2 regions of the Desulfovibrio desulfopostgatei genome follow, and region 2 is predicted to be linked to the other one. Evidence: riboswitches for the same ligand, from Rfam matches in the RefSeq annotation. Region 2 holds a riboswitch; the other holds the start of a gene.
The links. Region 2 has a riboswitch for fluoride ahead of crcB (fluoride efflux transporter CrcB). Riboswitches for the same ligand answer to the same signal wherever they lie in the genome.

Region 1: another riboswitch for fluoride. It lies ahead of eno (phosphopyruvate hydratase); the one in region 2 lies ahead of crcB (fluoride efflux transporter CrcB).

Annotation. Positions count from the first base shown of each region.
Region 1 is NZ_JBRBQS010000002.1:2,124,268-2,127,670, reverse strand. Features, by position in the region: gene eno (phosphopyruvate hydratase) at 634-1,932, opposite strand; fluoride riboswitch at 2,015-2,073, opposite strand; gene ACUZ9Q_RS09330 (Chromate resistance protein ChrB) at 2,134-2,661, opposite strand; gene ACUZ9Q_RS09325 (MFS transporter) at 2,713-3,403, opposite strand, start outside.
Region 2 is NZ_JBRBQS010000002.1:1,075,169-1,078,571, reverse strand. Features, by position in the region: gene ACUZ9Q_RS04730 (bifunctional metallophosphatase/5'-nucleotidase) at 1-933, shown strand, start outside; gene ACUZ9Q_RS04725 (symporter) at 1,087-2,028, shown strand; fluoride riboswitch at 2,094-2,152, shown strand; gene crcB (fluoride efflux transporter CrcB) at 2,305-2,694, shown strand; gene ACUZ9Q_RS04715 (DUF190 domain-containing protein) at 2,704-3,036, shown strand; gene ACUZ9Q_RS04710 (competence/damage-inducible protein A) at 3,133-3,403, opposite strand, start outside.

The DNA.
Region 1 (3,403 bases), 1.0 Mb from region 2:
TGTAACTATGGGAATAGTAATGATTTGATGTGCCTATAACATTTTTATATAGCAGAAAATCTCAGCGTTCTCATTGTAAACTGTGCTCTGTTTCTTGCTTTTAAGCGTATCAATAGAATCATACCTGCTCATCATATATTTTTAATCTCTTTTGAGGCGATGCTCTTTTATGTGGGGGGGGCAATATGAATCCAGCCGCCTTGGGCAACAGCCCCAGTTTTATTTTATGCATGGCAGCTTAAGTGCTTGCCCTTTCCCAGAGGGCCTTAGGGGCCTAAAAATACGCCGCCTCAACTTTCCGGCGCGGAATACAAGATAAATTGAGGTATATGCTGCCTCGCCCAAGGACACGCCAGACTGATTTTAATTTTTCCAATGACCCAATGGTCCCGTCCAGAGGCAGGGATGCCCCTGGACGGGATTTGATATCTTCCCTGAGTTCGCTGATGACATTCTGATAAGGGCTTGCTGCATCACAAAGAAGATGAATATAACGCATGCCTGTGCAAAAGCGGCAAGATCAAAAACCATCAATGGCTTTAGCCCTGTTGGCTGATGTGTCTTGCCCTAAAAGCCCTGGAAATTTGAGCAGAAAAGACCGCGCACATTTTACGGCATGCCCTTGGCTGAATGTTATTTGGGTGAGCCGCTGGCGATAAACGCTTTAGACCCTGCATAGACAGCTGTTTCACCAAGGCTCCGTTCAATCCGCATCAGCTGGTTGTATTTTTCAACCCGCTCGCCACGGCAGGGCGCACCGGTTTTTAAGTGACCAGTGCCAAGGCCAACTGTCATATCAGCAATAAAGGTGTCTGTTGTTTCGCCGCTTCTATGGGAAACAAAGGCTCCCCATGCATTGCGCTGGCACAGGCGCACGGCATCAATGGTTTCGCTGACCGTGCCGATCTGGTTCAGCTTGATCAGCGCCGCATTAGCCAGTTTTTCATCAATACCGCGCCTGATATACTGAATATTGGTTACAAACAGGTCATCGCCCACAATCTCGACCTTGCCGCCCAGTCTGGCTTGCAGCAGCGTCCAGCCCGACCAGTCATCTTCGGCCAGCCCGTCCTCAAGCAGCACAACTGGAAACTCGTCAATAAGTGTCGCGTAATACTCGGTCATTTCTGCGGAGGTCAGTTCCCGCCCTTCTGTGCGCAGGTGGTAGCGGCCGTCCTTGTAGAATTCGCTCGAAGCGGGGTCCATGCAGATGGCAACATCTTTGCCGGGGGTGTAGCCAGCCCTCTGAATGGCTTGAACAATAAGTTCCAGCGGTTGACGATTGGAAGAAACAGCGGGTGCAAACCCGCCCTCGTCGCCAACACCGGCGGAAAGGTCGCGTTCAAGCAACACCGCCCGCAGAGCGTGGTACACTTCGCTGCCCCAGCGTATTGCCTCGCTAATGCTGGGGGCGCCCTGCGGCGCGATCATGAATTCCTGAAAATCTGCTCCTTGCCAGCGGGCATGCACGCCCCCGTTGATAATATTCATGCATGGGACAGGGAGCAGCGTGGCTGCTGCGCCCCCAATATAGGCGTAAAGCGGCAGGTTGGAGGCATTGGCAGCCAGGCGGCATACAGCCATGGACACACCCAAGGTGGCGTTTGCACCAAGCTTTGATTTGTTTGGCGTGCCGTCCAGGCTGATAAGTGTGTTGTCGATCAGCCTTTGATTTCTACAATCCAGCCCGGTGACGGCGTGTCTAATCTCTTTGTTGACGTGGTTTATTGCCCGCAAAACACCTTTGCCGCCAAAACGCGCAGTGTCTTTGTCCCTCAGTTCCACAGCTTCTCTGGTGCCAGTGCTTGCCCCAGAGGGAACAGAAGCCAGAGATCTCACTCCACAGTTGGTTGTAACTTCCACCTCAAGAGTGGGATTGCCCCGTGAATCAAGAATTTCTGACGCTTGCACCGTTTTAATGCCATAGTCCATGACGGGCCTCACAATGGTAACAGGACAAAAAAAGGATAACCACCTGTAGCGTGGTTATCCAAAAATTTGCCAACGCGTTCAGTGCCTGGCAGGAGTCATCAGCGAATGCGGTTCAAGGGGAACTCCATCCCCTAATTTTTACTTTGTTCCAACCAACCCAAAAGTCAAGCATGGATGCAATCGGGCTGGCATCGGTTTGTTTTAGGCTTTATCAGCCCGCTCATAAGCAACTGCCGAAAACTGTTCAAACACTTCTTCGCATTTGGCAATTGCGGTGATGGCCTGCTCTTTTTCAGGTATTTCCACAATCTGGCGCTTTTGAATTTTTTTGAACCAGTTTTTCAGCTTTTCCAGTTCTTCTTCGTTTTCTTCGACCTCTGCAAAGATAAAATTCTCGGCAGCGGTCTCCTTTTCTATTTCTTTCAGATAGTCAGCGCACTTATCTAAAAGCTCCGTGTATTCAAGGCGCGAGGCCTCTCCCAGGTTGTCCAGAACACGGCCCTCGTCGGCATCGTTCAAAAGCTTTCCTTCAAATACCAGGGATTCCCCCTCAAGAGAAAGCACCAGTGCTGCCAGTTCCTCCAGCAAAGGGATTCGCTCTTTGTTGAAAGGAATAACCCATAGTCCACGGTAGCTTATGGCCCCGGTTTTTTTCAATTGCCGCCAAACCTGTACACGGCCTTTGGCCGCCTTGGTCGGCAGGGTGTACGAGAAGAAGAGGAAACGCATAGTGCTGTGTCACAGTATGTTAAATGTCGTTTCGTTGGCAAGTTGTAAGCGCTATGCCGCCTCAGGCTTCGCTGTGGCCTTGTCGCTGTGAATGCGGGCATACAGGGGCAGCGCCAGCAATTGCGCCGTTACCGAGCAAATAACCAGGCCGTGAGGGTTGAAATCGTAAAGCCAGCCCATAAACCAGCTGCCCATAAACCAGCTGACCCCAAAACAGGATTCAAAAAAACCAAAGCTGGCCGAACGGTTTTCCTTGGAGGTTAAGCCCACTACAGCCGCCTTGAGAATTGATTCCTGCGCGCCCATGCCTATGCCCCAGAGCGTAACCCCGATGGCAATGCCCCAGAAGGAGCTTATGGAAAAAATGAATACGGCAGAAAAGGCCGAGATAATTCCCGACACAAGCAGCGCTTTGAATTGAATTTTATCATAGAGCGCTCCAAACACCAAGGCTGCAAAGGCGTCCACGATCATCGCCCACGCGTACAGCAAAGGTAATGAGCTTACAGAAAAAATATTCTGCTTTGCGGCATGCATTGTGACGATGGGAAAATCAATGAACCCAAACGCAAACAATGAAATTGCCACAAGGTAGAGGATAAAGGAGCTTTTTTTGTTCACTGCCCCATTGGCTGTTGTTTTTTCAAAAAGTTCAGGGGTAGGGAAGCATTGCTTTGCCCAAAAAAGCCAGCACATGGTGGCTACCGCCGGAATCCCCAGAACTGCAAAACACAGCGCGTAA
Region 2 (3,403 bases):
CTGCCAAAGGATCTGGAACTGGCCCGCAGCGTGGACGGCGTGGATATTATTGTGGGCGGTCATACCCACGACTACCTTGGCCCAAAATCATCCAAGGGGCCGTACCCCATTGTGGAGCATTCGCCCTCGGGCAAGCCTGTTCTGGTGGTCACTGCCGGGGCGCTTGCCAAGTATCTGGGCCAGCTCGACGTGACTTTTGACGCGCAGGGCGTCCCCGTGCGCTGGCAGGGCGAGGCCCTGCCTCTGGATGCCTCCATTCCGCCCGACCCGGCCGTGGAAGCCAAGATCGCCCAGTATGCCCAAAAGCTGGAAGCCTTCACCTCCGTTACCGTGGGGCAAAACAACCTGACTGCGCCTGACGGCCTGCACCAGTGCCGCATAGGTGAATGCCTTTCCGGCCTCATCGCGACCGATTCCATGCTGGATTATGGCCGCGCCTACGGAGCGCAGGCCGCCATTATCAACGGCGGGGGGCTGCGCGCCCCTCTGCGGCAGGGAGCGCTGAACCTTGGCGACATGCTGGCCGTGCTGCCCTTTGGCAACAAGGTCATCATTCGCGATTTCAGCGGCGAGCAACTGCTGGCAGCGCTGGAACACGGCGTGGCCGACTACAAAGGCGTGGGATCGCCCCTGCTGCACACGGCGGGGCTGCGCTACGTGTATAATCCCGCTCTGCCGTCCGGCAAACGCATTGTGCGCGCAGAGCTGCTGGACGCGGGCGGAGCCGCGCGCCCCCTTGACCCTGCCGCCCGCTACCGGGTGGTTCTTGTGGATTATCTGGAACGCCGGGGCGATGGCTACGCCATGCTTGCCAAAGGATCGCCCGTGGAAGCCCCCGACCCGGTGGATGTGGACGTGCTGGCGGCATACATCAAAAAGTTCAGCCCGCTGACGGCCTTGCCGCCAGACCGCCTGATCCGACAGACGAACTGATTGCTGCATGCGTGCAGGCTGAACCGCCGCGCGGCTCCATGCGCACAGATGCCTGCCCATGCCACGCGTGCCTGAGTGTAGCAGAACAAGCCTGCCCATGGGACTTGCCAAGGGCAGGCTTGTTGGGCAGTGTGGCGAAAAAGTTGAGGCTTTATGAATTCCCGCGACCTTATCATGGTCCTTTCTTCGCTGCTTTCCATGGCGGCGGGCGTTTTTCTGCCCCAGGCGGCAGAACCGCTTGCCGCGATGCCGCGCCTTATTCTCATTTTCATGCTTTATATGAGTTTTCTGGCTGTGGGCATGGAAGCCCTGATGCGCGAAATACGCCACATGAAGGGCACACTCTGCTTTCTGGTGGCCCTGCGGCTTGCGGTGCTGCCGCTGCTGTGCCTTGCGGTCTTCCGCCTGTGCATGCCCCAGTTTGCGCTGGGGGCCTTTCTGCTGGGGGCGGCGCCCGTGGGGGTCATGGCCGCTGTTTTTTCGCTTATGGTGGGGGCCAATACGGCGCTTATTCTTGTGGCCAACATCGCCACGTCACTGCTGCTGCCCGCAAGCCTGCCCGCCGTGCTTTCCGCTACGGATGCCGGGCTGCGCCTGCTTGGGCTTGAGCCGCTCAACATGCCCGCGCATCTGGAACTTGGGCACATGAGCGTGTCGCTCTGCGTGACCATTCTTGTGCCCTTTGCCGCCGCGCACCTTACGCGCATCCACCTTGACGGACTGCGCAACCTGCTTTTGCGCTGGCAGTTCCCGCTCATAACCGTGTCCATCGTGGTTTCCAACATTGCCATTTTCAGCCACTACGGCGACCTGCTGCGCCAATCGCCCGAGCTGCTGCTCAAATCGCTGGGCGCGGCCTCCCTGCTCTGCCTCGTCATGACGCTTGCCGCCATCCCCCTGGCCCGCCGCATGAGCAGGCAGGTGGGCATGGCCTTTCAGATTTCGTTCGGCGTTATCAACAACGTGCTGGTCATGATCGTGTGCATGGAATTTTTCAGCGCTACAGAGGCGATCATGGCTGCAGCCTACTTGGCCCCCCTGTACGTGCTGCTGTTTTATTACCGCCTGTGCAGCCGGGATAAAAAGCAGGGCTGACATTGCAGTGAATGCGGTGCCCTTGCGGCGAAAACGGGTTTACTTGCGGCCCCGGCAGATGTAGAAATCACTCAGGGGATGGAGTTCCCCTTGAACCGCATTTGCTGATAACTCCTACCAGGGCCAGGGCGTTGGTAGACTATTTTGCGACCGCGCCCAAGCGCGGTTGCTTTTTTTATTCAACGCCGGGGCATTACCGCTGACATCGGCAAGCATGAAAACGCGGGCAGCATGGGCCGTTAACAGCCATACCTGCACTGCATAACGGATTGACGCATGGTCAAAAACGTTCTTGTCATCACATTGGGGGCCGGGGCCGGGGCCTGCCTTCGCTGGGTGCTTTCAATGCTGCTCAATTCCATCTTTCCGGCTATTCCGCTTGGTACGGTGGCCGCCAATTTCCTCGGCGGGTTCGGCATCGGGCTTTCGCTGGGCGTGTTCAACTCGCTGCCCGGTCTGGCCCCCGAATGGCGGCTGCTTATCATCACCGGTTTTCTTGGCGGCCTTACCACCTTTTCCACCTTCACGGCAGAGATCGGCACCCTGCTGCAGGAACAACGCATAGGCATGGCCGCCGGGGCCATAACCCTGCACGTCTGCGGCTCGCTGATCTGTTTTTTCATGGGCCTTGGCGCAGTTTCGCTTCTCAAATCCCTCTTTCGTTAGGAGCAGGCCATGAACGGCTACAAACTGACATTTTATACGCAGCAGGGGCGCTCGCACGGGCACATGAGCATTGCGGAATGGCTGCTTAAGGAAGCAAAGGCCATTGGCGTTGAGGGCGCAACCTTTGCCGCGGCGCAAGGTGGTTACGGGCGCGACGGCAAATACCACAGCGCACGCTTTTTTGATGTGGGCGAGCAGCCCATGGAGGTAACCATGGCCGTGAGCCCGGAACACAGCGAGCAGCTTTTTGCCCGCATTGAGCAGGAAAATCTGCAAATCTTCTATATGAAAATCCCTGTGGAATTTGGCATCACCTGCTCGGGAAAAAATCAGCCCGCCTGACCGCAGGCAGAACCGCCCTCCCAATAAAGAACCCCCGGCGGAAACGGCCTCTCAGACCACATCCGCCGGGGGTTCACAGCATCGACAGACAAAAAACTAGGCCTGATCCAGACTCCACTGATCTTCAACTGGCAGATCGGCAAGACGGCGGCGCAGCATGTCCAGCGCATGGCTTGAGGCCAGGCGGCGCGTCCAGTCGCGACCCAGATAACGTCCTTGCGGGCGCATGACGCGCAGCCAGACATGCTCCGCATCACTCAGGGCAATGTACACAAGGCCCACAGGCTTTTGCGGCGTGCCGCCGCCGGGCCCGGCCACGCCCGTAATGCCAATGCCATAATCTGCGCCGCTGTACTTGCGCGCGCCC